DNA from 3 places in the Phyllobacterium sp. T2-21 genome. Region 2 is predicted to be linked to each of the others. Evidence: riboswitches for the same ligand, from Rfam matches in the RefSeq annotation. Region 2 holds a riboswitch; each other region holds the start of a gene.
What was found. A riboswitch is a leader RNA that binds a small molecule or an ion and turns the genes downstream of it on or off. The one in region 2 is predicted to bind cobalamin.

Region 1: linked by a shared signal. The riboswitch ahead of ACZ5FP_RS17470 (aromatic ring-hydroxylating oxygenase subunit alpha) and the one ahead of ACZ5FP_RS08205 (DUF1636 family protein) in region 2 are both predicted to bind cobalamin.
Region 3: linked by a shared signal. The riboswitch ahead of cobU (bifunctional adenosylcobinamide kinase/adenosylcobinamide-phosphate guanylyltransferase) and the one ahead of ACZ5FP_RS08205 (DUF1636 family protein) in region 2 are both predicted to bind cobalamin.

Annotation. Positions count from the first base shown of each region.
Region 1 covers NZ_AP027912.1:3,520,991-3,525,256, reverse strand. Annotated here, with positions in the region: gene ACZ5FP_RS17485 (fumarylacetoacetate hydrolase family protein) at 1-618, shown strand, start outside; gene ACZ5FP_RS17480 (L-fuconate dehydratase) at 656-1,933, shown strand; gene ACZ5FP_RS17475 (DUF1868 domain-containing protein) at 2,014-2,724, shown strand; cobalamin riboswitch at 2,836-3,035, shown strand; gene ACZ5FP_RS17470 (aromatic ring-hydroxylating oxygenase subunit alpha) at 3,161-4,266, shown strand, end outside.
Region 2 covers NZ_AP027912.1:1,641,565-1,645,830, reverse strand. Annotated here, with positions in the region: gene ACZ5FP_RS08210 (transglutaminase family protein) at 1-2,705, opposite strand, end outside; cobalamin riboswitch at 2,860-3,072, shown strand; gene ACZ5FP_RS08205 (DUF1636 family protein) at 3,179-3,541, shown strand; gene ACZ5FP_RS08200 (ABC transporter ATP-binding protein) at 3,668-4,266, shown strand, end outside.
Region 3 covers NZ_AP027912.1:3,038,491-3,042,756, forward strand. Annotated here, with positions in the region: gene cobN (cobaltochelatase subunit CobN) at 1-880, opposite strand, end outside; gene cobW (cobalamin biosynthesis protein CobW) at 895-1,950, opposite strand; gene cobU (bifunctional adenosylcobinamide kinase/adenosylcobinamide-phosphate guanylyltransferase) at 1,955-2,479, opposite strand; cobalamin riboswitch at 2,642-2,875, opposite strand; gene ACZ5FP_RS15265 (cobyric acid synthase) at 3,026-4,266, opposite strand, start outside.

The sequences.
Region 1 (4,266 bases), 1.8 Mb from region 2:
GGCCTCAACTATGCCGACCATGCGGCGGAATCCGGCATGGCCGTGCCGCCGGAGCCGGTGATTTTCATGAAGGCCACATCGGCGATATCAGGGCCGAATGACGATCTGGTCATTCCGCGCGGTTCGGAAAAGACCGACTGGGAAGTCGAGCTCGGCATCGTCATCGGCCGCACGGCAAAATATGTCAGTGAAGCCGAGGCGCTGGATTATGTCGCGGGGTACTGCACCGTGCACGATGTCAGCGAGCGCGCCTTCCAGACGGAGCGGGCAGGGCAATGGACCAAGGGCAAATCCTGCGACACGTTCGGTCCGACCGGTCCGTGGCTGGTGACGAAAGATGAAGTGGCCGACCCGCAGAACCTCGGCATGTGGCTGAAGGTGAATGGCGAGACCATGCAGAACGGCTCGACCCGGACCATGGTCTACGGCGTTGCCTTTCTCGTCTCCTATCTCAGCCAGTTCATGTCGCTGCATCCCGGCGACATCATCTCGACCGGGACGCCGCCCGGCGTCGGCATGGGCATGAAGCCGCCGCGCTACCTCAAGGCAGGTGACGTGATCGAGCTGGGCATTGACGGCCTTGGAACCCAGAAACAGGTGGCACGCGCCGACGTCTAACGCGTGCTGACCCGCAACCTTATTCAAGAGGCATATTGTGACCCGCATTACCGATCTTCGCGTCTTCGACGTCCGCTTCCCCACCTCGCAGAGCCTGGATGGATCGGACGCCATGAACCCGGACCCGGATTATTCCGCCGCCTACGTCATCCTCGATACGGACAACAAGGCTTTGTCCGGCCATGGGCTGACTTTCACCATCGGTCGCGGCAATGAAATCTGCTGCCTGGCGATTGAAGCGATGAAGCATCTCGTCGTCGGGCTGGAACTGGACTGGGTGAAGGAAAATCCCGGCCGTTTCTGGCACTTCATCACCGGCGACAGCCAGTTGCGCTGGATCGGGCCCGACAAGGGCGCGATGCATCTGGCGACGGGCGCGGTGGTCAATGCGGTCTGGGACTTGCTTGCCAAGGAAGCGGGCAAGCCGGTCTGGCAGCTGGTCGGCGAGATGACGCCGGAAGAAATCGTCGATATCATCGACTTCCGCTACCTCACCGACGTGCTGACGCGCGAGGAAGCGCTCGCCATCCTGCGCAAGGCGGAGAACGGCAAGAAGGAGCGGATCGCGACGCTGCAGGCGGAAGGCTATCCCTGCTACACCACATCGGCGGGCTGGCTCGGCTATTCCGATGAAAAGCTGCGCCGCCTCTGCCAGGAAGCGGTCGACGCCGGTTTCAACCACATCAAGATGAAGGTCGGCCGCGATCTTGAAGACGATATCCGCCGCCTGACCATTGCCCGCGAGGTGATCGGGCCGGACCGTATCCTGATGATCGATGCCAACCAGGTTTGGGAAGTGGGCGAGGCCATCGACTGGGTCAACAAGCTTGCCTTCGTCAAGCCGTTCTTCATCGAGGAGCCGACCAGCCCGGATGACGTGGCGGGCCACCGCAAGATCCGGCAGGCAATCAAGCCTGTGAAGGTCGCGACCGGCGAGATGTGCCAGAACCGCATTATGTTCAAGCAGTTCATCGCCGAAGGCGCCATCGATGTGGTGCAGATCGATTCGTGCCGGATGGGCGGCCTCAATGAAGTGCTGGCCGTGCTGCTGATTGCCGCCAAATATGAACTACCCGTCTGGCCGCATGCGGGCGGTGTCGGCCTGTGCGAATATGTGCAGCATCTGTCGATGATCGACTACATCGCCGTGTCGGGGACGAAAGAGGGGCGGGTGATCGAATATGTCGACCATCTGCACGAACATTTTGTCGATCCCTGCAACATCCGGGATGCCGCCTATATGCCGCCGTCGCTGCCGGGTTTCTCGATTGAAATGAAACAGGCGTCGATCGAGGAATATCTCCACCGGCCATAGGAAAAGGGGCGGGGCTTCATCAGTCTGACAAAGAGCTGTCCTATGGCGGTTGCATCGTCTTCTCTCGTCACGGGGTTCCCATGCTCGACCTGATCAAGCCTTCGCTTGCCCGCTTTGCCGCCAGCCTGCACCCGGAACCGCCGGTGCATCTCGGCCGACGCTACAACGGCGCGGGCGTCTTTCAGCCGGAACCCGGCAATACGGTGGTCTGCCATCTGGTGAAGGGCTCCGAGTCGGAAGCCTCGGTCATTGCCGTGCGCGACCGGATGCTGGCGATGCCCGATGCCGGCCAACTGGCCTTTACCCCCGTCTCCAGCCTGCACATGACGCTGTTTCAGGGCATTATCGAATATCGCCGCCGCCCGTCCTATTGGCCAGATGATGTTCCACTGGAGACAAGCATCGACGACATGACGCGGCTTTACGTGGATCGCCTGCAGGATTTCGAGGGATGCGGACCATTCAACGTCGAGGTGATCGATGTCACGCCCGCAGGCCTGACCGTGGCCGGTGCGAGCGAATATGACGAGCGCATCATGCGCGCCTGGCGCGACGAACTGGCCGTGCCGTTCGGTTACCGGCATCCTGATCACGACACCTATGTCTTCCACATCACGCTGGCCTATCCGATCGCGCGGTTCCCGGATGAAAGGCTCGGGGCCTGGCAGGAACTTCTGGATGATTGCCTAGCATTCATCCGGCGTGAATCGCCGGTCATTGCGTTGAATCCGCCCGCATTCTGCAGTTTTGCCGATATGAATCATTTCGAGGAACTGGTGGTTCTGGATTGAACCAGAGGCCGTTTGATCGCCAATCTGCGACATAGTGTACACGCGCCCGGCGTGTCGTCTTACGTAAATGCGATGTCGTTTCCGCACCTATTCTTTTTGGGTGCCTGATGCTTTTATCGGGGCACTTGAGGTGCCGCTTTTCTAGGGAAGCGGAGAATTGGGAAGCCGGTCGGAAACCCGGCGCTGCCCCCGCAACGGTAGTGGAGTGAAACACGGCATAACAGCCACTGGGTCACAACCCCGGGAAGGCGTCGTGACAGCCGATACGGCAACTCCAGAGCCCGGAAACCAGCCTCGGTACCAAAAACCGACTGATCGCGGTGGGCGATCAAGGAGCATGATTCTGTGCGGGCACCAGCCGGTGGCTGGCCGTGCAGGCGTTCTTCCTCCGTCACCACCAGTCAGTTCTTTCGCAACATCGAGGCGAGGACACGACATGGATATACGCAACGAACTGCTCCGGAACCTGAGAAACCGGAAACCCGGCTACGGCCTTGAACAGTCTTTCTATTCCGATCCGGATTATTTCCGGCTGGATATGGAGAACATCTTTTATCGCGACTGGCTGTTCATCGGCCATGATTGCGAAGTCGCCAAGCCCGGCAACTTCTTCACGGTGCAGGTCGGCGACTATCCCGTGGTCATCGTGCGCGACCGCCAGGGCCAGATCCGGGCTTTTCACAATTCCTGCCGCCATCGCGGCTCGCGCGTCTGCTCGGCCGAGCGCGGCACGTCGGCCAAGCTCGTCTGCCCCTATCACCAGTGGACCTACGAGCTTGACGGGCGCCTGCTGTTCGCCCGCCAGATGGGCGATGATTTCGACGCCAGCCAGCACAGCCTGAAGCCGGTGCAGTGCGAAAGCGTCGGCGGTTACATCTTCATCTGCCTGGCGCAGAATCCTGTCGATTTCAGCGCGACGCGCGCGCTGATCGAACCCTATCTCGCGCCGCACCACCTCACCGAAACCAAGGTCGCCTATCAGAGCACCATCGTCGAAAAGGGCAACTGGAAGCTGGTCTGGGAAAACAACCGCGAGTGCTATCACTGCGTGGCCAATCATCCCGAGCTGTGCAAGACCTTCCCGGAAGCGCCGAGCGTGAGCGGTGTCCAGGGCGCCGCAGACGATCCGGAAATTGCCGCGCATTGGCAGCGTTGCGAAGCGGCAGGCCTGCCCAGCATTTTCCGCATGTCCGATGACGGCCAGTACCGCGCCACCCGTGTGCCGCTGCTGCGCGATGCGGAAAGCTATACGATGAGCGGGCGCCGCGCCGTCGGCCGGCAGCTCAGCGACAGTGTCAACGAGAAGCAGATCGGCTCGCTGCTGCTGTTCCATTACCCGACCACCTGGAACCATATCCTCGGCGACCATGCCATTTCCTTCCGCGTGCTGCCGCTCGGCCCGGATGAAACGCAGGTCACCACCAAATGGCTGGTGCACAAGGATGCGGTCGAGGGCGTGGATTACACCATCGAGGAACTGACGCATGTCTGGCTCGAGACCAATGACCAGGACCGCCGGATCGTCGAGGAAAACGCATTCGG
Region 2 (4,266 bases):
ACATCGAGGAAATCCTGCCAGACATAGGCCGGCAGCATGAAACGGTCATGCAGCGCCGTGCCCCAGCGGACGAAACTGCCCTGAATCGGATTGTTCCAGAACCGGGCAATCAGCGCGCGGATCAGCAATTGCTGGGCAAGGCTCATGCGCGCATTGGGCGGCATCTCGAAACCGCGGAACTCGACCAGCCCGAGTCTGCCGGTCGGACCGTCGGGCGAGAACAGCTTGTCGATGCAGATTTCCGAACGGTGCGTGTTGCCGGTGACATCCACCAAAAGATTGCGGAACAGCCGGTCGACCAGCCAGGGCAGAGGCGGCGTGCCCTCGCCCGGCCGCGGCACCTGCGAGAGGGCAATCTCCAGCTCGTAGAGACTGTCATGCCGCGCCTCGTCGATGCGCGGTGCCTGGCTGGTCGGCCCGATGAACAGGCCGGAGAACAAATAGGACAGCGATGGATGCCGCTGCCAGTGCAGGACAAGGCTTTTCAAGAGATCAGGACGGCGCAGGAACGGGCTGTTGGCGGGTGTTTCGCCGCCGACCACCACATGGTTGCCGCCGCCGGTACCGGTATGGCGGCCATCGATCATGAACTTGTCGGCACCGAGCCGCGTCTGGCGGGCTTCCTCATAGATTGCCGTTGTGGTTGCCACGCAGTCGCGCCAGTTGGCCGCCGGATGGATATTCACCTCGATCACGCCGGGATCGGGTGCAACGCGGATGACGTTGATGCGGTGATCCTGCGGCGGGCTGTAACCTTCGATGTGAACCGGCAGCCCGAGCTTGTGGGCGGCAGCTTCCGCCGCCGCAACCAGTTCCAGATAGTCCTCGAGCGCCTCCACCGGCGGCATGAACACGCTGAGGCGCCCGTCGCGCGGCTCGACCGATATGGCGGTGCGCACGGCCCCGCCGATTTCCCCCAGTTCCTGCTCGACCCGCTCCTGCTGGTTGCCTTCATCAGCAATGAAAGAGGCAACCGCCAGGATGTTCTCACGCGCCTGCGGTGCCGGGTCGGGCAGCGCCCCGCGATCCACCGACGGATCGACCGGCACGATATAGGGATATTCCGAGGCCGGAACATGCGGCAGGGCGCCGAGCGGCAGCCGGTATCCGACGGGCGAATCGCCCGGCACCAGGAACAGCTTGCCGCGCCGCGTCTTCCATTTTTCGCTGCGCCAGCGCGGGCCGGAGGCCTGGCTGTTCCAGCGCTGCACCGGCAGGACAAAACCGCTCGGCTCGGTCAGGCCCCGTTCGAAAACCCGGGCGATGCGGCTGCGCTCTTCCGGGTCCTTGAGCCTGGAGTTGGACGGATCGACATTATCGGGAAGATTGCCCTCCTTGATGATCCATTCCGCCGGATCTTCGTAGGCGGGCGCCACCATCTCTTCTTCAACGCCAAGCTCCTGCGCCAACGCGACGAGGAGTTTTCCGGCATCTTCCGGCTTGACGTCAGCCTCGCCGTTCTCCGGCGCGATCAGGTCGGGATTGACCCAGATCGGCTTGCCGTCCTTGCGCCAGTAAAGCGAGAACGTCCAGCGCGGCAGGCTCTCGCCCGGATACCACTTGCCCTGCCCGTAATGCAGAAAACCACCCGGCGCAAAACGCTCGCGCAGCCGCCGGATCAGCTTGTCGGCCCTTTCGCGCTTGGTCGGCCCGACCGCATCGGTGTTCCATTCGCCCGATTCGAAATCATCGATGGACACGAATGTGGGCTCGCCGCCCATGGTCAGGCGCACATCCCTCTCGTTCAGGATCGCGTCCACCTTTTCGCCGAGCGCATCGAGCGCATTCCAGGATTCGTCGGAAAACGGCTTGGTGATGCGTGGGTGCTCGGATACGCGCGTCACGCGCATATCGAAACCGAATTCCACATTGGCGAATTCCGCCATGCCGGAAATCGGGGCGGCATTGCGGTAATGCGGGGTGGCGGCAAGCGGTACGTGGCTTTCGCCGGTCAGAAGCCCGGAGGTGGGGTCGAGGCCGATCCAGCCCGCCCCCGGCAGATAGACTTCGCACCAGGCATGCAGGTCGGTGAAATCCTTGTCAGTACCGGCGGGACCATCGATGGCGACAAGATCGGGCTTCAGCTGGATGAGATAGCCGGAGACGAACCGCGCGGCAAAACCGAGATTGCGCAACACCTGCACCAGCAGCCAGCTTGAATCCCGGCACGATCCCGAGCGCAGGTTCAAGGTGGCGTCTGGTTCCTGAACCCCGGTTTCCATGCGGATGACATAGCCGATCTCGCGCTGGATACGTGCGTTGAGATCGACGACGAAATTCACCGTGTTCGTCGGGCTGCAATCGATGGTTGCAAGGAAAGCCGAAACCAGCGGTCCGGCCGGTTGCGGTTTCATATAGATCGACAGGTCGTCGCTGATCTCTTCGGGATAGCTGAACGGCCAGGTCTCGGCGACCGGTTCGACAAAGAAATCGAATGGATTGTAGACGGTCATATCAGCGACGAGATCGACCTCGATCTTCAGCTCCGTCACCGGTTCGGGAAAGACGAAGCGGGCGAGGAAATTGCCGTAGGGGTCCTGCTGCAGGTTGACGAAATGATTGGCCGGACTGACTTTCAGGGAATGGCTGAGAACTTTTGTCCGGGAATGGGGTGCCGGCTGGAGCCGGATGATCTGCGGCCCGAGCATGATGGGCCGGTCATACCGGTAATGTGTCAGATGATAGACTGCTGCGTGAATTGCCATATCGCCTCAAAAGTCTGATTCAAAAAACTGCGGTTCCACAAATGCTCCCCGCACTCTAACGCGTTACCGGCCAATTGAAATCTTTCATTTGCCAAAAATTTTGGCAGCGGTAAAAATTGCCGCATAAACGTGCTTGCAACTGCGCGGCTGGCCGCATAGCATCCGCGCCGATGGTTTCTTCCGCACGACAACGCGGGAGATGAAAAGGGAACACGGTGAGGCGTACCCAAAAGGGACCGAGACCGTGGCTGCCCCCGCAACTGTAAGCGGTGAGCGATGCCTGACATGCCACTGACCGGAAGGTCGGGAAGGCAAGGCGAAGCTGAGACCCGCGAGCCAGGAGACCTGCCATCTCATCTACAATTCGAACCGGACGGGGTGTGCCGGGAGCGATGCGATGTCCTCTCCCGCATTGTCGCGATGGTGCATTGGCCGCGTTCCCCTAACCTTTGTCCACAAGGCAAGGCACCGGCATGACCACGCCAAGACCCGACCACCAGATTATCGTCTGCACCCTGTGCAAGGCGGCTGACGGACTGTCACGACCGGGACAGGCCCTTGCCCACAGGCTGCAGGCGGAACTCGATGGCCAGCTCGGCTATGAGGTGCGCGGTGTTGGCTGCATGGCGGGCTGCGAACGACCCTGCACGGTGGCGTTCCGGGCGCCCGGCAAGGCGCAATATCTCTTCGGCGATATCGATCCCGCCACGGACTTTGCCGATCTTCTGGACTTCGCCCGGATGTATCACGCGCTCGCCGATGGCTGGTCCAAGGCATCACAGCGCCCGCAAGGCCTTTGGGACAAGACACTCGCACGCATTCCGGCGCACCTATGATAGATCAGGCATTGACTAATGTTATAACGTTACTATACGAGAACGACGCGTCCGCGATAACGCGACGACGTTTACCGGTTGGGATTTGACACCATGTGCCTTGCCTGCAGTCACGGATATCCGCCCATGAGCCATGTCGCCCTGCGTGCCGACGAGGTGACGTTCCGCACCGCCGGCCAGACGCTGGTGGATGAGGTATCGCTCGACATCGTGCGCGGCGCGCGACTTGCCATTATCGGGCCGAATGGCGCGGGGAAATCCACGCTTTTGCGCATGCTGGCCGGACTGCTGCGCCCCTCCTCCGGCAGCATCCATCTCGACGGCACGGCAATAAACCGGCTGCCGCCGAAGGAACGGGCCAGGAGATTTGCCTTCGTCGGCCAGACCGACATGCCGGACCCGCAATTGCTGGTTGACGATTATGTATCCCTTGGCCGCATTCCGCACACCGGCACCCTGACCAAGGCGAAGGACCGGGATATCGTGACGGAAGCCCTGCTCCGCGCGGGGATCGCCGCGTTTTCGCGCCGTCCCATCGGCTCGCTCTCCGGCGGCGAAAGGCAGCGCGTGCAGCTGGCGCGCGCCATCGCCCAGCAGCCGGACATCCTGTTTCTCGACGAACCCACCAATCACCTCGACCCGAAGGCGCGCAGCGAATTGCTGGCGCTCGTCGCCGGTCTCGATGTGACAACCATCGCAGTCCTGCACGACCTGCCGCTGGTGGC
Region 3 (4,266 bases), 1.4 Mb from region 2:
AGAAGATGACCTGCAGCACCATTGCGCCATCATGTTCAAGCACCGTCGGCTTGCGCGCGGAACCGGGTGCAGACACGGCAAACCCCGTGGCATTCAACACCACGGCGGGCGGCGCTTCGGCAAAGATGCTCTCCAGCGTGGCGATGGAAACCGGGTCCTTCAGGCTGGAGACGAACACCGGCAGCGGATTGAGCCCCTTGGCGCGCAACGCATCAAGCAAAGCCGCCACAGGCTGGGTCTGGCCGCTCTGCACCAGCGCCCGGTAGAAGCAGATGGCAATGACAGGCGCGCCGTCCGTCCAGTCATGGCGCATCGCGTCCAGCGAGGGTGCTGAATTGCCGGGCCACCACAACCCCGCCTTGAGCAGCGGCGCGGCCTCCTGCGGCTTCTCGCCTGATGAGATCAGCGCCGCGCAATAGTCGAGGAAACGCTGGGCATTCTGCGCCCCGCCCTCCAGCAGATAATGCCAGAGCGCATCGCGATCATGCCGGGCGACGGTCGAAAACCGGTCGAGCCCCGGATCGGGCTTGTCGTCCCCCGGCAGCACCGCAAGCTGCACCTTGTGATTGACGGCGCAGGCATGCAGCGCTTCGAGGCCATAGGGCCAGTAGCTCTCGCCGCCGATCACCCGGACGACGATCAGCCTGGCATGGCGCGCTGTCCGCTCGACATAGGCGTCGACGGACATCGGGTGTGACAGGCTCATCATATTGGCAAGGCGCAGCGAAACTGCACCGTCGCCCTGCCGCCGTGCGGCGGCAAGGCTCGCCAGTTCCGTATCGGCGGCGGACAGGAACAGCACATCTCCCGGCGTCTGGCCGAGGTCGATGGCCTCGGTGCCTTCAGCGATGGTGCCTTTCTGGGCAAGCAGGAGATGCATTCAATATCCTATCGTCAGGCAGCGGCAGCGGCGGTGACCGCCGATGTAATGGCGTCGTTGTCGATATCGTGCAGTCCGATGACGACGAGACGGGTCTGCCGTTCCTCGCCCGGATTCCACGCGCGGTCGAAGTAATGCTCGATGCGCGTGCCGACGGCCTGCACCACCAGCCGCATCGGCTTGCCGGGAACATCGGCAAAGCCTTTCAGGCGCAGGATGTCGTGATCGGCAATCACGGCCTTCAGCTTTTCGACAAAGTTTTTGGGTTCGGCCACCGGACCAAGCCCGACAACAAAGCTCTCGAACTCGTCATGGTCGTGCTCTTCGCCCGCTTCATGTTCCATTTCATGGTGCGACTTGCGGTTGGCAATGTCCTCTTCGGTGCCGACGCCGAGACCGAGCAGCAGTTCATTGCTGAGCTTGCCGAAGCTGGCCGATACCATGTTGAGCGAGCGCGACGAGCGGCTCTGCACATCGCCGCGCACGCCGTCGAGCTGCTTGTCGCTGATCAGGTCGCTCTTGTTCAGCACGATCAGGTCGGCGGCACGGATCTGGTCCTCGAACAGTTCCTCGAGCGGGCTGTCATGGTCGAGCGATTCGTCCTGGATGCGCTGGGCATCCACCTTGTCGTGGTCATCGGCAAAGCGGCCTTCGGACACGGCGGAAGCGTCGATCACGGTGACGACACCGTCAACCGTCACCTGCGTCTTGATCTCCGGCCAGTTGAAAGCTGCAACCAGAGGCTGCGGCAGCGCGAGGCCCGAGGTCTCGATGACGATATGATCCGGACGGTCCGGACGGTCGAGCAGCTTGGTCATGGTCGGGATGAAATCATCGGCCACGGTGCAGCAGATGCAGCCATTGTTCAATTCGATCACATCCTCATCCCGGCAGGCTTCGATGCCGCAGCCCTTGAGCAGGCCGCCGTCGACACCAAGATCGCCGAACTCATTGATGATGAGCGCGATGCGCTTGCCATTGGCATTTTCGAGCAGATTGCGGATCATCGTGGTTTTGCCCGAACCGAGAAAACCGGTGATGACCGTTGCTGGAATCTTCTGACCCTGCATATTCCTATCCCTTCATGGTGAGCGGCAGCCCGGCTGCCACGAAATAGACTGTTGCCGCGGCCTGTGCCACGGCCTGATGGAGACGTCCGGCATGGTCGCGAAAATCGCGCGCCATGCGGTTCTCCGGTACAATGCCGAGACCCACTTCGTTCGAAACCAGAACGATCGAGCCCGGAAGTTTCGGCAGCACTTGCATGAGCTGCCGTGTCTCGGCGGTGATATCGCGCTCGGCCATCATCAGATTGGTCAGCCAGAGCGTCAGGCAATCGACGAGGATCGCTTTTCCTTCGGCTGCAACCCCCTGCAGGGTGTCCACCAGATCGAGCGGCTCTTCGATGGTGTGCCAGGATGATCCGCGCTGCGCCTTGTGCAGGTCGATGCGGACTGACATTTCCTCGTCCCAGGACCTGCCGGTTGCGAGATAAACGGGCTCAAGGCCGGAAGCCATGATCAGGCCTTCGGCAAAGCTGGACTTGCCCGAGCGGGCACCGCCGAGAATGAAGGTCACGCCGTGATTCAGCTGGGGCATCGCCGTCACTGCAATCGCGATGATCCGTCAGGTACGATCAAGCGGAATGCGGGCGGGGAAACGAGCGCGTATACAATGCGAGCAGCCATAACAACCTCCGTGCTGGGCCTGAAGGGACACGACCCTTCGGTTCTTGGGCAGGATTGCCCCGAGCGCTTCCTGGGAAACGCTCTATGACTGGCAGGTCTCCTGGCTCGCGGGTCACATGATGAATGCCGCCTTCCCGGTTTCCCAGTGGCTGCCTTCTGCATATGCGTCAGGCTTTGCATTGATCCTCGCCGCTCTACAGTCGCGGGGTCGGCTGCGGTGGGGTCGCCCTTGAGGGTACAACCGTCGCATTCCCTTTTGATCCCTTGGCCTTTGGCCAATATGGGAACCAATCATGGCTGGGACGTTATTCACCCCCCACGGGAAATGTCAATGGAATCCGCGCGGTTTGCTCAGGGAGTAGTGGGTGGTTCGACAAGCTCACCATGAGGGAGGTGGAGGATTGCAGGGGATATGTTCTGCAATCTCCGCGATTAGCATTGCAGCCCACCCATCCCCTCATGGTGAGCTTGTCGAACCACGCACCGCAGCACATGCAAGCAGCGCGTCCACATCCAGCACTGTTTCAAGCTCGGCAGCGATACTGTCCAGCGCGGCGTCCACCCCGGCCTTGTAGTCGAATGTTTCAGCGGCAATGCCCATCGTGCCCAGCAGCGCGGCACGAAACCGGTCCGCCGCAAAAAGCCCGTGCAGATAGGTGCCGAACACCTTGCCGTCCGCCGATATGGCGCCGTCATCGACGCCGTTGATGCGCACGGCGGGGCGCGAACAGTCCGGGCCGGTCGTCCGGCCCAGATGAATCTCGTAGCCATCGAGCGGCAGGTCGAACGGCAGCGACTGCGCCGCCACGTTGCGCACGGTCTTTTCCGGCTCCATCACCGTATCGATATCGAGATGCCCAAGCCCTGCCGTCTCCGTCACGCTGCCCTCGATGCCGTCGGGATCGCGTACGGTCCGGCCGAGCATCTGGAAACCGCCGCATATGCCGATGATATGGCCGCCGCGCCGCCGGTGCAGGTCGAGATCCCTGTCCCAGCCGTTCTCGCGGAAGCGCAGGAGGTCGCCGATGGTGGATTTGGAACCGGGAATGATGACCAGTCCCGCATCGGCAGGCAGCCGCTCGCCGCTGCGCACCATCACCACATCCACCTGCGGTTCGGCCATCAGCGGGTCGAGATCATCGAAATTGGCGATGCGGTCGAGCACCGGCACGGCGATCTTCAGCGCCCGGCCCTCGCCCTTCACCAGACGTTCCAGCACGACGGAATCCTCGGCCGGCAGCCGCGCCGCGTCCTTCAGCCATGGCACCACGCCGAATGACGGCCAGCCGGTGAACTGCGTTATGGCTTTCAGGCCGTCATCGAACAGCGAGACGTCGCCGCGAAACTTGTTGATGATATAGCCGGCAATCATCTCGCGGTCTTCCCGCTGCAGGATCGCATGGGTGCCGACAAGCGAGGCGATCACGCCGCCGCGATCGATATCGCCGACCAGAACGACAGGCACATTGGCGCGGATGGCAAAGCCCATATTGGCGATATCGCCCGCCCGCAGGTTGATTTCGGCGGGAGACCCCGCTCCCTCGACGATGACCAGATCGGCGCCCTCACGGACGATGTCCCACGACGCCATGACCGCATCGAGCAGCTGCGCCTTGAATGTCTGGTAGTCGCGCCCCTTGGCCTGGCCCCAGACTTTGCCCTGCACGATGATCTGGCTGCCGGTCTCCGATTGCGGTT